DNA from 4 places in the Neorhizobium sp. PAMB6716 genome. Region 3 is predicted to be linked to each of the others. Evidence: predicted binding sites of a transcription regulator. Region 3 holds the regulator's gene; each other region holds the start of a gene.

Region 1 (3,204 bases), on a different replicon from region 3:
AGGGCTAGAGATCTGCCATGACCTGACCTGATCAGCCGGCAATATGGGTCGATCGCGCGAGGCTGTAAATGTTCCGAACCGATTTTTGCCCAAGAGGCATGTGATGGAAGGCGAAGCCGCAGCGCAACCGATCGTAACCCGAATGGGCGGAGACGGCGCCTGCTGGCTCCGTGCCGAAGGCATAGAGCGGGGTCGCAAAGCGATGTGCTAAAGCAGCTATCCAGGGTAGACTTTCGAGGCCCCATCTTTAATTGTCCCGGAGGAATAACGATGAATTTCCAGTGTGGTTGGTGGCAATGGCAGGTTTCGGACTCGAGCAGTGGGTAAGCTATCTCGGACTTGAACGCGTTGTAGACCCAGACAAAGATCATCCGGTTTACCGCAAACGGCTCGACGGAAAGATCATCGATCTCAGGCAACTGGATCTGCTTGTCGCGCAAAGGCTGCGTGACCTGCGAACCGATCGACAACTTGCGCAAGCCAAAGTCGCCATGCTGTTAGGGGTGAAGGAGGCTACCTACGCCCGCTACGAAAACGCCTCCTCCTTGATGACAGTCGGACGCCTGCTCCACGTTTTCGAAGTCCTGGATATCACTCCGGAAGAGTTCTTCGATCCTTTCGTCAAAGAACGGCCCCCTCAATCCGAAGGCAACTCACAGGAAGCAGAGAGAAACAAGCTGATGGAAGAAACGGTCGGCCACCTGCAGAAGCTCGACGAAACGGCCTTGAAGATGGTGCATGACCTTGTGCTTGCTATGGAGCCCCGGACGATCGAGAAGCAGAAAGGGAATGGCGCGGCGAAAGCCGCGCCATAACTTGCACTCAATGGGTTGGCTCTGGTTTCCGCCGCGCGCCGGCCGCCATTGGCGAATAGCCGGCGCTCATGCGGCGTCCTTCCCCCCCATCTGGCGAAGACACCGCTCGGATCGATCGGCGCCAGTCCGAGATCCGAGGAAGACAATGAAGAACATCGGAGCTTTCAGCATAGCGCCGCCCCTCCTTCAGGGGCGGGAAAGCGGGAATTCTCGACACGGTTTTGACGGATAAAGGGAAGCCGCAGGAGGCTTAGCATAGCGCCGCGAAGCGGAAGCCGGAACCGACTTCCCCCGCCAAAACCGTTCCGTTAGATTCGACAGTGACAGGAAAGGTGATCCCATGACCAATGCTTTTGACCAGGCACTGCAAAAGGCAACCGGCGGCTACCCAGTCGATACGCTGATCGTCACCAGAAACGAGGATGGCGAACCCGAAGTGTCGATGTTCGTGCTCGATGCCGACAATCAGCTGCTTCAGGTCGCATATGACCCGGAGGGCGGTATCATATTCAAAACCGCTCAACAGGACGACTTGCTTTTCTCACGCCATCTCCTTGAGCGGATCGCGAAGATGCAGGTTTCGGCGGACCGAAGATGGAAAGAGCTTCAGCGTCATTGGGTGGACGACAAGGCGACCTGGGAGGGCTTTGAACATCTTCTCGATACACCAAGTATTTAGTGAAGCGAGCGCGTCGGCTCCGGCAGCAGCTTTACCATCTGCTTCACGACCGTTCGCAATTTTCTCCAGTCTTGTAGATCGCCTTCGTTCACGCGCTCCTGGATCGCTGTCAGGATCCATCCAACGCAGGCTATATCGTCTGCAGCGCGGTACTCGTCCGACCGATGGAAGCAAGCGACGATGCGAGGCCGTGCGCCTTCCTCGGTCTTCGGAATCTGCGAAACCAGATCCTGCGCTTCTCGATAGGCCTTTGCCACACGTTTAAGGTCATCTGGCCCGGCTTGAGTGATCATGCCGACGGTCCACATCAGCGTACTTGACAGGTGTTCCACTTCGTCAGTCATGGCGATCATCATTCCTCTCCATTGTGACAACGCCTCAAAAAGTTAACACCACGCAGACACTCGCGTCAGGTGCAAATCTGCAGATTAGGATCGCGTAATCTTCTATCTTGATTTTTGGCGTCCTTTGTGTTCCCTGTTTGTTCCTTTCGCTATCAGTCGTGAAAGGATCGAATTGAATGCTCGCCGGCCTGAAAATCGAGGCAGAAGTCTATGTGCCTCTCATGCTCCACGGGTTATGCGCCGGCTTTCCGTCACCCGCAGATGACTACATCGAAGAATCGATTGACCTCACAAAGCTCCTGATCCGGAACCCGCCGGCGACGTTCTTGTGGAAGGTCGACGGCAATTCGATGCGAGACGCCGGAATCTTCCACGGGGATTTGATCGTGGTCGACCGCAGCCTGCGCCCGGTCGACGGCGATATTGTCGTAGCGACCGTACATGGCGAGCGGTCGTTGAAGCGGCTACGCATGACGGGCGGCCGGCCGCGGCTGATGTTCGAGAATTCGGACATGCCTCTGTTCGACCTTCCGGAGATTGCGGAAGTCGAGATTTGGGGCGTGGCACTCTGCAACGTTCATTGGCTGCGACCAAGGAGGAAGGTATGACCTCCTTCGCGCTGATTGACGGCAACGCATTCTATTGCTCCTGCGAGCGCGTCTTCGACCCGTCGATAGCCAAGCGCCCGGTGATTGTCCTATCCAACAATGACGGTTGTGCAGTTGCCAGGACGGCGGAGGCCAAGGCGCTCGGCATTGGCATGGGAGAACCCTATTTCAAGATCCGTGACCTCTGTCGCGATAACGGCGTGGCGGTGTACTCAAGCAATTACACCCTTTATGGCGACATGAGCGCCAGGCTGAATGCGATCTATCGGCAATGGTCTCCGGATGTTGAGGTCTATTCGATCGATGAAAGCTTTCTGGATATGACCGACATCAGGCCCGCCGATCGCGTTACTTTCGGCCGCGATCTTCGGTCCACGGTTCAGCAATGGACCGGGATCCCGACATGTGTCGGCATTGGCCCGAGCAAGACACTGGCGAAGTTCGCAAACCACGTTGCAAAGAAGAACCCGGAGCTTGGCGGCGTCTGCGATCTGACAGATGCAGCCGTTCGGCAAAGCTGGCTCGATCGCGTCGAGGTGGGGGAGGTTTGGGGCGTTGGATCGGCATCAGAGCGAAAACTATTCGGCCTGGGCATTGAGACAGCCGGCGACCTGGCCCGCGTTGATGCGCGGCTTGCTCGCAATCTCCTGAGCGTGGTGGGCGAAAGGACGGTTCTGGAGCTGCAGGGCATTTCATGCCTGCCGCTTGAAGACATGCCGCCACAACGGAAGGGCTGCGCCGTAACCCGATCCTTTGGA
Region 2 (3,204 bases), 1.0 Mb from region 3:
AGCCGATTTGCCGGAACATCGGCAATCAAGCTGACATAGGCGCTTTCGGGCGCTGCCATCTTCAGGTGATCGACAAGGGCGGCCATGATCTTTTTGCCAAGCCCCTTGCCCTGGTGCGCCGGCTGCACGGCAATGTCGGTCACCTGAAAAAAGCAGCCGCCATCGCCGATGATGCGCCCCATGCCGACGATTTCTCCGCCGCACACCACCCGCACGCCGAAAAACGTGCCTTTGAGCCCGATGGTGGCCGCCTGCGGCGTAAACGGGCTGAGCCCGGCCTCGTGGCGAAGACGCAGATAATCCTCAAGCGGCGGTGCCTGTGTTCAAGGTGATAGTGCTGCCTTTCCCTGGCGTCGTCCTGCATCCCGCGTGTTCCCCGTTGATCGCTTCGCCAAAAGCTCAGCCGTGCCAGTCGCTGGCGTAACTCACCCGTTCCACGCCGGTGAAGCGCGCCAATCGCTGCAATTCCGCATCGAGTTTTTCCAGACGGCCAGCCGAGGCACGCACGCCTTTTTCCAGCCAGAGCCGTTTCACGTCGAGCACGCCTGCCTTGCGATCCGCCTTCATGTCGATACGGCCGATCAGGCGGTCGCCTTCCAGAAGCGGAAAGACGTAATAGCCAAACTGCCGCTTCGGCTCGGGCACAAAGATCTCGATGCGATAATTGAAGCCGAACAGGCGCTCGGCCCGGTCGCGGTCACGCAGCAGCGGATCGAAAGGGCTCAGCACCCGGATGCGGGCCGGCGGTTCCGGCGGATCGGCAAGCGCCGGCAGCATGCCCGGCAGCGCGTAGGACAGGCGACGGCGGCCATCGACGGTGACGATCTCCACCGGCTGCAGGTTTTCAGCCTCAGCCGCCAGCCAGTCCTTTGCCTCCTGCGGGGTGACGAGATCGAAAAAGGCGGCAATCTCGCCCGAGGTCGCAAAGCCGAGGCGCGAAAGCGCTGCCCGGCAGGCCCAGTCGATAAATTCGGCGTGGCTGACCTCCGGCTCATGGTGGTGCGCCGGCAGGACCCGTTCCGTCAGATCATAGAGTTTTTGAAAATTCACCCTTCCGGCAATGGCAAAGCGGCCGGTGCGCCAGTGATATTCGAGCGCCGTCTTCGAGGGATGCCAGTTCCACCAGCCGCCGGATTTGTGCTCCTCGTGGCGGATATCGCGCGCCATCACCGGCCCGTTTTCCTTCACGCGGGCATAGGTCTCGTCGAACACCGAATCAAAACCCTCCCCGCGCCATTTGCGCCAGCGCTCGACAATCGCTGCCTCCTCCCTGAGGAAACGATGTTTCCAGTACCGAAAGAAGGTGGAGGGAATGATGGCCGCATCATGCGTCCAGTGCTCGAACAGCGCGCCATCTTTTTCCAGAAGCGCCACAAGATCTTCGCGCCGATAGGTCTGGTTGCGGGAAAACAGGATCTGGTGATGCGCCCGCTCCACCGTCTGGATACTGTCGACCTGCACGAAACCGAGTTCCTCGATGAGGGCAAGCAGGCCCGCCTTGCCAAGCTTCAGGTTCGGCGCACGCGAAAGCCCCTGCCGTTCCAGGAAGGCCCACCGTGCCTGTTGATTGTCGATCAGAATCGTCATGGGAAGAGGCTAGCGCGTGTTCGCGTTTTGTTCAACATCTATCCCGATGCTTTCACAACGTCTGGCACATTTCCCTTCCGGCCTGCGGCGGTTATAGAGACGCCAGCAAGACAGGATGACAAGACGTGCACATCATCTTCGACAAGGCCGAACTGCGTTATGGCGAGCGCGTGGCTCTACAGCCGCTGAGCCTTCAGCTATCAGAACCGCGCATCGGCGTGATCGGCCTCAATGGTTCGGGCAAGACAAGTTTTGCCCGGCTGGTGAACGGGCTTGTGAAGCCAACGAGCGGCCGCGTGACACTCGACGGACTGGATACGGTGGCAGACGCCAGAGCGGTTCTTGCCGCCACCGGCTTCATCTTCCAGAACCCGGCAAACCAGATCATCCTGCCGCTCATCCGCGATGACATTGCCATGGGGCCAAAGGCGCGCGGGCTGAAGGGCAAGACGCTGGATGACGCGGTGGATGCGGTGATGGAGCGGTTTGCCATTGCCGACCTTGCCAAGCGCCGCCCGCACGAACTGTCCGGCGGGCAGTTGCAGCTGGCAGCGCTTGCGGCCGTGGTGGTGACAGAGCCAAAGCTCATCCTGTTTGATGAGCCGACCAACCAGCTGGACCTCAAAAACCGCGCGCTGGTGCGCCGCGCAATCGAAGGGCTGGAGCAGCAGGCGATCGTCATCAGCCATGATCTGGAACTCGTCGCCGGCTTTGGCCGCGTGCTGGTGTTTCACGAGAGCAGCCTTGCCTTCGATGGAGACGGTGCCGAGGCCATTGCCCGCTACCGGGAGATTGCCGCATGCTGACCAGCCTTTATGTCGAGGGCACAAGCATTCTCCACCGCATGAGCGTGCGGGCAAAGCTTGCGGGTCTGATGTTGTTCGGCCTTGCGCTTTTCGTTGTCGACAATTCCTTTGTGCTGGGCTCTGCCCTTCTTCTCACCGCCACGCTCTATCTGCGGTTGGGGCTTGGGGTCACCGAAGCCTTCCGGCGTCTGCGCCCGGTGCTTTTCACCATCGCCTTCTTCGCCCTCGTCAACATATTCGTGCTGTCACCGCACGAGGCGTTCGTCTCGACCTTGCGCCTGCTTGCGATCCTGTTTCTGGCGGCAAGCGTGACGGCGACCACGACGATTGCCGATTTTATCGCAGCGATCACCGCCCTACTTCTGCCTCTTGAGCGGCTTGGCCTGATGAAGGCCTCCGATGGTGGGCTTGCCTTCGGGCTGGTGCTGCGCTTCGTGCCGGAAATCGCCCATCGCTACGAGATGCTGAAGGAGGCGCATGCGGCGCGCGGGCTGGTGCTGAAGCCACACCGGATCATCGGGCCGCTGATCATTTCAACCCTCAAGGAAGCAGACGCCATCGCCCAGGCAATTGACGCGCGCGGTATTCGCGGTCAGTAAAAGCAGCGACAAGGCAGTTTATCCGCATAGGAGCGCTACATGACCACCAAGGATCTCGTGCTTTCGGCACTGTTTACCGCCATCATCATCGTGCTGGGCCTGATCCCGCCGGTGACGCTCGGCTTCATTCCGGTGCCGATCACGGCGCAATCCATGGGGGTCATGCTGGCCGGCACCATCATTGGCGCAAGGCGCGGAGCCCTCGCCTACGC
Region 3 (3,204 bases):
AGACGCAAGCCTCGTCGCTCTCATCGACGGACAGACGGCCGCCACCAACCGCCGGACACCACCCGATTTCATCTATCGCCAGTGGCAGAATGCCCTCATCATCGACAATACGCTTGCGCCGATCATGCCCCGGCGCAACACCGCGGCAAAACCGCAAGACTTACCACCCGGCACCGCGAAGAGCGCTCATGCACAACCCGGCGCCGATGCAGCACACAGCCGCCAGACGGGAGCCGATGCAGACACGCCCGAATCAGAGATCGCCACAGACATCCGCGCGGTCGTTCCCGAGGAAGGACACGGAGCAGGCCCATCAGACGCTGACGCGATTCACTTGAACTCTGGCCGAACCGAGACAGGCGTTTCCCCCCGAAAGCCACCAGATCCGCCCTTGACCAAAGAGGAGCAGCGAGCGGCTGCCACTGCCATGGACAAAGCCCTGACCAGCGCTCCTCCCGGTCAATTCACCTGCATTGCCGCTCTCGGCTGTTTTGCCCGTTCGCTGGAAAAAGTGCGAATCGCCACCATCGATGACCCGCGTTATGCGGGAACCGCCTGCGATACGGCCGACGTCGTGATTGCCGCCCGTGCCCGATTCGAAACCTGCCGCTCCGGCGCGCTGATGCTGACGGAATCGACGCTACGCAAGACAGGAGCCCTTGAAATCCGATTTGCCGGAAGCAGTCACCGCCGGGATTGGCAGGCAACCGGCGCAAGCATCGGCAACAAACGCCCCTGGAGCGTTCACCGAACCTATGATTGGCGGCAGCGCATCTTTGACGAAACGTTGCCGCAACCGGTTTTCGAACTGCTTAGTGGTAACGGCGGATGAGGCCGACAAGCTTGCCCTGGATTTTCACCCGGTCCGGCCCGAAAATGCGGGTCTCGTAAGCGGGGTTGGCCGCTTCAAGCGCAATCGAGGCGCCCTTGCGGCGAAAGCGCTTCAACGTCGCTTCCTCGTCATCGACAAGCGCCACGACGATATCACCGGGCGTCGCCGTGCTGCCATTGCGGATGATCACCGTGTCGCCATCCATGATGCCGGCTTCGATCATCGAGTCGCCCTTTACCTCCAGCGCGTAATGCTCGCCGGTGCCCAGCATCTCGATCGGCACGCTGATGGCATGGGTATTGTTCTGGATGGCCGAGATCGGCACGCCGGCAGCAATACGCCCCATGACGGGAACGGTGGCAGAGCCCGTATATTCTTCGACAGCCGGAGCTGGCGGGGCAGGGCGTGTGGCCGGCGGCTTGCCGAGGCTGCCTTCGATGACGCTGGGCGAAAACCCGCGACGCGGCTGGGCCGGCGGCGAATAGGATTCCGGCAGCTTGATCACCTCAAGCGCCCGCGCCCGGTTCGGCAGCCGTCGAATGAAGCCACGCTCCTCAAGCGCGGTAATCAGGCGGTGGATGCCCGATTTCGACGCCAGATCGAGGGCATCCTTCATCTCGTCGAACGAGGGCGGTACACCGGATTCCTTCATCCGTTCGTGAATAAACAGGAGCAGTTCCTGCTGTTTGCGTGTGAGCATGAAGACAACCTCGAAGTGGAAACAAATCCAGAACAGACACTATATGTTCCATATGTGTTCCGCAAGCCCTCAAAAGCCGGGGATAAAACGCTGATTGCTGAAAGCGTGCGGGATATTCAAGCGCTTATCCGGCGCTACACTGCCGCCCGCATCGTTGAAGGAGAGAATCATGGTCCGCCCGCTCGATCATCTTGTCATGCCCGTCTGCACGCTGGCGGTGGCGCGCCAGCGGCTGGGGACGCTCGGTTTTACCGTGGCGCCGGATGCGCAGCATCCGTTTGGGACGCAGAATGCCTGCGTGTTTCTCTCCGATGGCCTGTATCTGGAGCCATTGGCGATCCGCGACCGCGCTGTTGCCGAACGCACGGCAGGAGAGGGCAACGTCTTTACCGGGCGAGATCTCGCCTTCCGTGCCGCCTGTGGGGACGATGGATTTTCTGGCCTCGTGGTCGCTTCGCCGGATGCCGATGGAGACCACACGCGGTTTGTCGGAGCAGGTCGGTCCGCCGGCGAGATCCTTGAATTTTCCCGCGCGGCGCTGACGGCGGACGGGCATGAGGTGATCGCACGCTTCAGGCTGGCCTTCGCCGAAACCGGATCTCCCGAATTTTTCCTGTTCGCCTGCGAGCGGCTTAATCCCTTGCCGGCCGACAGGGCGCATCTGGAGCGGCATCAAAACGGCGTGGTCGGGTTGCGGGGCGTGTGGCTTGCCGCAGATGATCCGATCGCTGCGCTGCCTGTTCTCGAGACTGTATTGGAAACCAAAGCAGTTGCGGATGCCTCGGGTCATGTCTTTCAGGCGCGGAATGGACATGTTGCGCTGTCGTCGCGGCAGAGTGTTGCGGACGAACTCGGCATTGATCTCTCCCCATCCGCCGGCGGGCTTTGCGGCGCTGCCCTGGTGTTTGCCACCTCTGATCTTGCCGTGACAGCAGATTGCCTTGCTGCTAATGACGTGGCCTTTAAGAAAAGAGGCACGCGCATCGTCGTTGCCGCAGCCCCCGGTCAGGGCGCTGCTTTCGTGTTTGAGGAGTGATCATGGCCGTCACAGCCAATGCAGAGGTATCCGTCGGCGAGGGTTCGGCCCGCGTCGTTTTTTCAAACACCGGCCGCCTGTCGCTGATCGCCGGCCCCTGCCAGATGGAAAGCCGCGACCACGCCTTCATGATGGCCGGCGCCGTCAAGGAAATCTGCGATGATCTCGGCATCGGCCTTGTCTACAAATCCTCCTTCGACAAGGCCAATCGCACCTCGATTGCGGGCAAACGCGGCATCGGGCTTGAGACGGCCATGGAGATCTTTGCCGATCTCAAGGCCGAGTTCGGCTTTCCGGTGCTGACCGATATCCACACGGAAGAACAATGCGCCGTGGTGGCCGAGACTGTGGACATCCTGCAGATCCCGGCATTCCTCTGCCGTCAGACGGATCTTCTGGTTACGGCGGCAAAAACGGGCCGCGTCATCAACGTCAAGAAGGGCCAGTTCCTGGCGCCTTGGGACATGAAGAACGTGCTCGCCAAGTTCACCGAAAGCGACAATCCCAATGTGCTTCTGTGCGAGCGCGGCGCATCGTTCGGGTATAACACGCTTGTCTCCGATATGCGTTCGCTGCCGATCATGGCGTCCCTCGGCGCGCCGGTCATTTTCGATGCAACCCATTCGGTGCAGCAGC
Region 4 (3,204 bases), 700 kb from region 3:
GGCCCACCGCCCGCCGGCACTTCCTTGAACCGCACGAAGGCCTTCATCTTGTGGCTGTCGCGGCGCACGGATTTTTCCAGCTTCAGCGCCTCGATCACATCGGCATCGGAGACGATCTCCAGCAGCCTTCGTTCTTCGCGCAGCCGCCAGAGCAGGCGATAGAGAAGTGCAAAACGCGACGGTTGTGTGTGGCAGACGACCGATTGCGCCAGCGCCAGAAAAGCCGCCGGCACGGCCACCACCTTGGCCGGGGCGGCTGACGGTTCCGGCGGTGCGGCCTCGGCAGTTTCCGGCAACAACGTCGCCTCGCCCGCCAGCCGCCAATCCACCACCTGCGGCTCTATGTCGGCCTGCAGGAGGGCGCGCGCGGCATCGCGCCATTCGGCAAAATCGCCGCGGCCTTTCAGAAAAACCGTGCGCATCAAAACAGCGCCAGTTGCTGCGGCTGCGGCGCAAACATGGCACGTAGGTCCGTGCGGTCGATCAGCCGGTGCGGCTTCCACCCCTCGGCGACGATGAAGGGCTGCACCTTGCGCAGCGATACGGAGAGACGCCCGAGATCCTCCAGCCGCAACCGGCGCTGCCGGCGCGAAGACAGGATGGAGCGCACCGTCTTAGTGCCGAAACCCGGCACGCGCAGCAGCATTTCCTTTGGCGCCTTGTTGACGTCGACGGGAAATTGGTCACGATTGCCGAGCGCCCAGGCGAGCTTTGGATCAAGATCAAGGTCCAGATTCCCGTCTGTCGTCGACGCCGTGATTTCGCCAATGTCGAAGCCGTAGAAACGATAGAGCCAATCGGCTTGATAAAGCCGGTGCTCGCGCATCAGCGGCGGCTTGATCAGCGGCAGTTTCGACGAGGCATCCGGAATGGGGCTGAAGGCGGAATAATAAACGCGCTTCAGGCCGTAGCTGCCGTAAAGCCGGGCGCTGGTTCCCAAAATCGTTGCATCGCTTGCGCCATCGGCACCGACGATCATCTGCGTGCTCTGGCCCGCGGGAACAAACGTGCGCCGACGTTTTGTCTGCAAGGTCGGTTCGGAGGCTTCTTCGATCCTCAGCCGCAGATCGCCCATGGCGCGGCGGATGCCGGCCGGTTTCTTTTCCGGCGCAAACTGGCTGATGCCGTGGTCCGTCGGCAGTTCCACATTGATGGAGAGACGGTCGGCATAAAGCCCGGCCTCCGCAATCAGCCCGGGCGAGGCTTCGGGAATGGTCTTCAGATGAATATAACCGCGGAACTTGTGGACGGTGCGCAGTTCTCGCGCCACCCGCACCATTTCTTCCATCGTGTGATCGGAGGAGCGGATGATGCCCGAGGATAAAAACAGGCCCTCGATATAATTGCGCCGGTAAAATTCAAGCGTCAGCCAGATCACCTCGTCCGGCGTGAACCGCGCCCGCTCGACATTGCTGGACGAGCGGTTGATGCAATAAACGCAGTCATAGATGCAGAAATTGGTGAGCAGGATTTTCAGAAGCGAAATGCATCGCCCGTCCGGCGCATAGGCGTGGCAGATTCCGGAGCCTTCCGTGGAGCCCAATCCACCGGTGCCTCCCGAATGGCGTTTCGTGGTGCCGCTCGAGGCGCAGGACGCATCATATTTGGCAGCGTCGGAGAGAATGGCGAGACGTTCTTTCAGCGACTTCTTCATTAGTCTGTTCACTATATGTTCTTTTCCCTAACGTCAAGACCGGTGTCGAAACGACGCGCCCCTTTCCCTCCACGGCTGGCGCCCTATTTCGAATTTGCTGGCAATTGCTGTAGTGATTCTGTTATAGTTGCCGAAATTAGAGCTTTCACACGGTTCCGGGGATACCCTCCGGGACCTGTTTCTTTTTGTGGCCGCGGGTAGCGGCCATGAGACTGAGGGTTAAGGAAAATGGTTGATAAGGTCCCGATGACTCCATCCGGTTTCACCAAGCTGCAGGAAGAACTGCGCTGGCGCCAACAGGAGGAACGTCCTCGCATCATCGAGGCCATTTCGGAAGCACGCGCCCATGGCGACCTTTCGGAAAATGCCGAATACCACGCCGCCAAGGAAGCGCAGAGCCACAATGAAGGCCGCGTGACCGAACTGGAAGACCTGACGGCCCGCGCCGAGGTGATCGACCTCAGCAAGATGTCCGGTTCCAAGATCAAGTTCGGCGCCACGGTCAAGCTCATCGACGAGGATACGGACGAGGAAAAGATCTACCAGATCGTTGGCGACCAGGAAGCCGACGTGAAGGAAGGCCGCATCTCTATCTCTTCACCGATCGCCCGCGCGCTGATCGGCAAGGAAGCCGGCGACAGCATTGAAGTGGTCGCCCCCGGCGGTTCCAAGGCCTACGAGATCCTCGCGGTCAACTGGGGCTGATCCGGCAAAGCAGGCGTTCGCCGTGCCCCCTTCCCTGCAACAGGTCGAGGTGATCGCCCCGCACTTCAAGCGAAGGCTGTCGGGCGTCACCTCCACCGTGATCCAGCTTGTTCCGGTGCAGAACCGTCTCGGCCAGAAGGTTGTCACCTTCGGGCCGGGCCTGCCCGCTTCTCTGCCTTCCATGACGGCAAGCGACCTCCGGCACCTCTGGACGCCGCCTGAAGGGCGTCGCCACCGAATCTGGCATGCACGGCGCAATATCGAAATGCTTCCGGGCATTTTTCTGCGCGATGTCTGCCGCATGCCGCTAAAACTCCTCTTCACCTCCGCCTCGCAGCGCAAGCATTCCCGCTGGACGAAGGGTCTGATTGCCCGCATGGACCGGGTGATTGCGGTGTGCCAGAAAACCGCCTCCTACCTGGAGCGGGACAGCACCGTCATTCTGCACGGCATTGACTTAAATCGCTTTTCGCCTGCCGCAGACAAGGCCTCGGCAAAGCCAAGCCTTGGGCTTGATCCGCAAAAGCATCATGTCGGCTGTTTCGGCCGGGTCCGCCACCAGAAGGGCACCGATCTCTTCGTTGATGCGATGATCCGCCTTCTGCCGGATCATCCCGAATGGAATGCCGTCATTGCCGGCCGCGCCACGCCCAAGCACATCGCCTTCGAGGATGATCTGAAAGCCCGCGTCGCGGCTGCTGGCCTTGCCGACCGCATCCTGTTTGTCGGCGAGCACACCAATATCAACGACTGGTATCGCGGGCTGGACCTCTTCGTTGCTCCCCAGCGCTGGGAAGGCTTTGGGCTGACGCCGCTCGAGGCCATGGCCAGCGGCGTGCCTGTTA

The links. The regulator LexA, encoded in region 3, represses DNA repair genes until DNA is damaged. The targets are predictions, from matches to a motif close to TGTTCNNNNTGTGTTCNG.
Region 1: a site for LexA is predicted at 1,966-1,983, ahead of AC4CWH_RS26580 (LexA family protein). Genes of this name have one in related genera too.
Region 2: a site for LexA is predicted at 1,605-1,622, ahead of AC4CWH_RS12265 (energy-coupling factor ABC transporter ATP-binding protein). Genes of this name have one in related genera too.
Region 4: a site for LexA is predicted at 1,660-1,677, ahead of AC4CWH_RS03705 (putative DNA modification/repair radical SAM protein). Genes of this name have one in related genera too.

Annotation. Positions count from the first base shown of each region.
Region 1 is NZ_JBZAYW010000004.1:63,601-66,804, forward strand. Features, by position in the region: gene AC4CWH_RS26565 (helix-turn-helix domain-containing protein) at 297-815, shown strand; gene AC4CWH_RS26570 (hypothetical protein) at 1,156-1,494, shown strand; gene AC4CWH_RS26575 (hypothetical protein) at 1,491-1,847, opposite strand; gene AC4CWH_RS26580 (LexA family protein) at 2,015-2,446, shown strand; gene AC4CWH_RS26585 (Y-family DNA polymerase) at 2,443-3,204, shown strand, end outside.
Region 2 is NZ_CM177835.1:2,486,706-2,489,909, forward strand. Features, by position in the region: gene AC4CWH_RS12255 (GNAT family N-acetyltransferase) at 1-296, opposite strand, end outside; gene AC4CWH_RS12260 (winged helix-turn-helix domain-containing protein) at 400-1,587, opposite strand; gene AC4CWH_RS12265 (energy-coupling factor ABC transporter ATP-binding protein) at 1,713-2,393, shown strand; gene AC4CWH_RS12270 (energy-coupling factor transporter transmembrane component T family protein) at 2,387-2,992, shown strand; gene AC4CWH_RS12275 (biotin transporter BioY) at 3,032-3,204, shown strand, end outside.
Region 3 is NZ_CM177835.1:1,474,010-1,477,213, forward strand. Features, by position in the region: gene AC4CWH_RS07060 (ComEC/Rec2 family competence protein) at 1-832, shown strand, start outside; gene lexA (transcriptional repressor LexA) at 813-1,532, opposite strand; gene AC4CWH_RS07070 (VOC family protein) at 1,702-2,568, shown strand; gene kdsA (3-deoxy-8-phosphooctulonate synthase) at 2,571-3,204, shown strand, end outside.
Region 4 is NZ_CM177835.1:774,206-777,409, reverse strand. Features, by position in the region: gene AC4CWH_RS03710 (UdgX family uracil-DNA binding protein) at 1-422, opposite strand, end outside; gene AC4CWH_RS03705 (putative DNA modification/repair radical SAM protein) at 422-1,654, opposite strand; gene greA (transcription elongation factor GreA) at 1,883-2,359, shown strand; gene AC4CWH_RS03695 (glycosyltransferase family 4 protein) at 2,382-3,204, shown strand, end outside.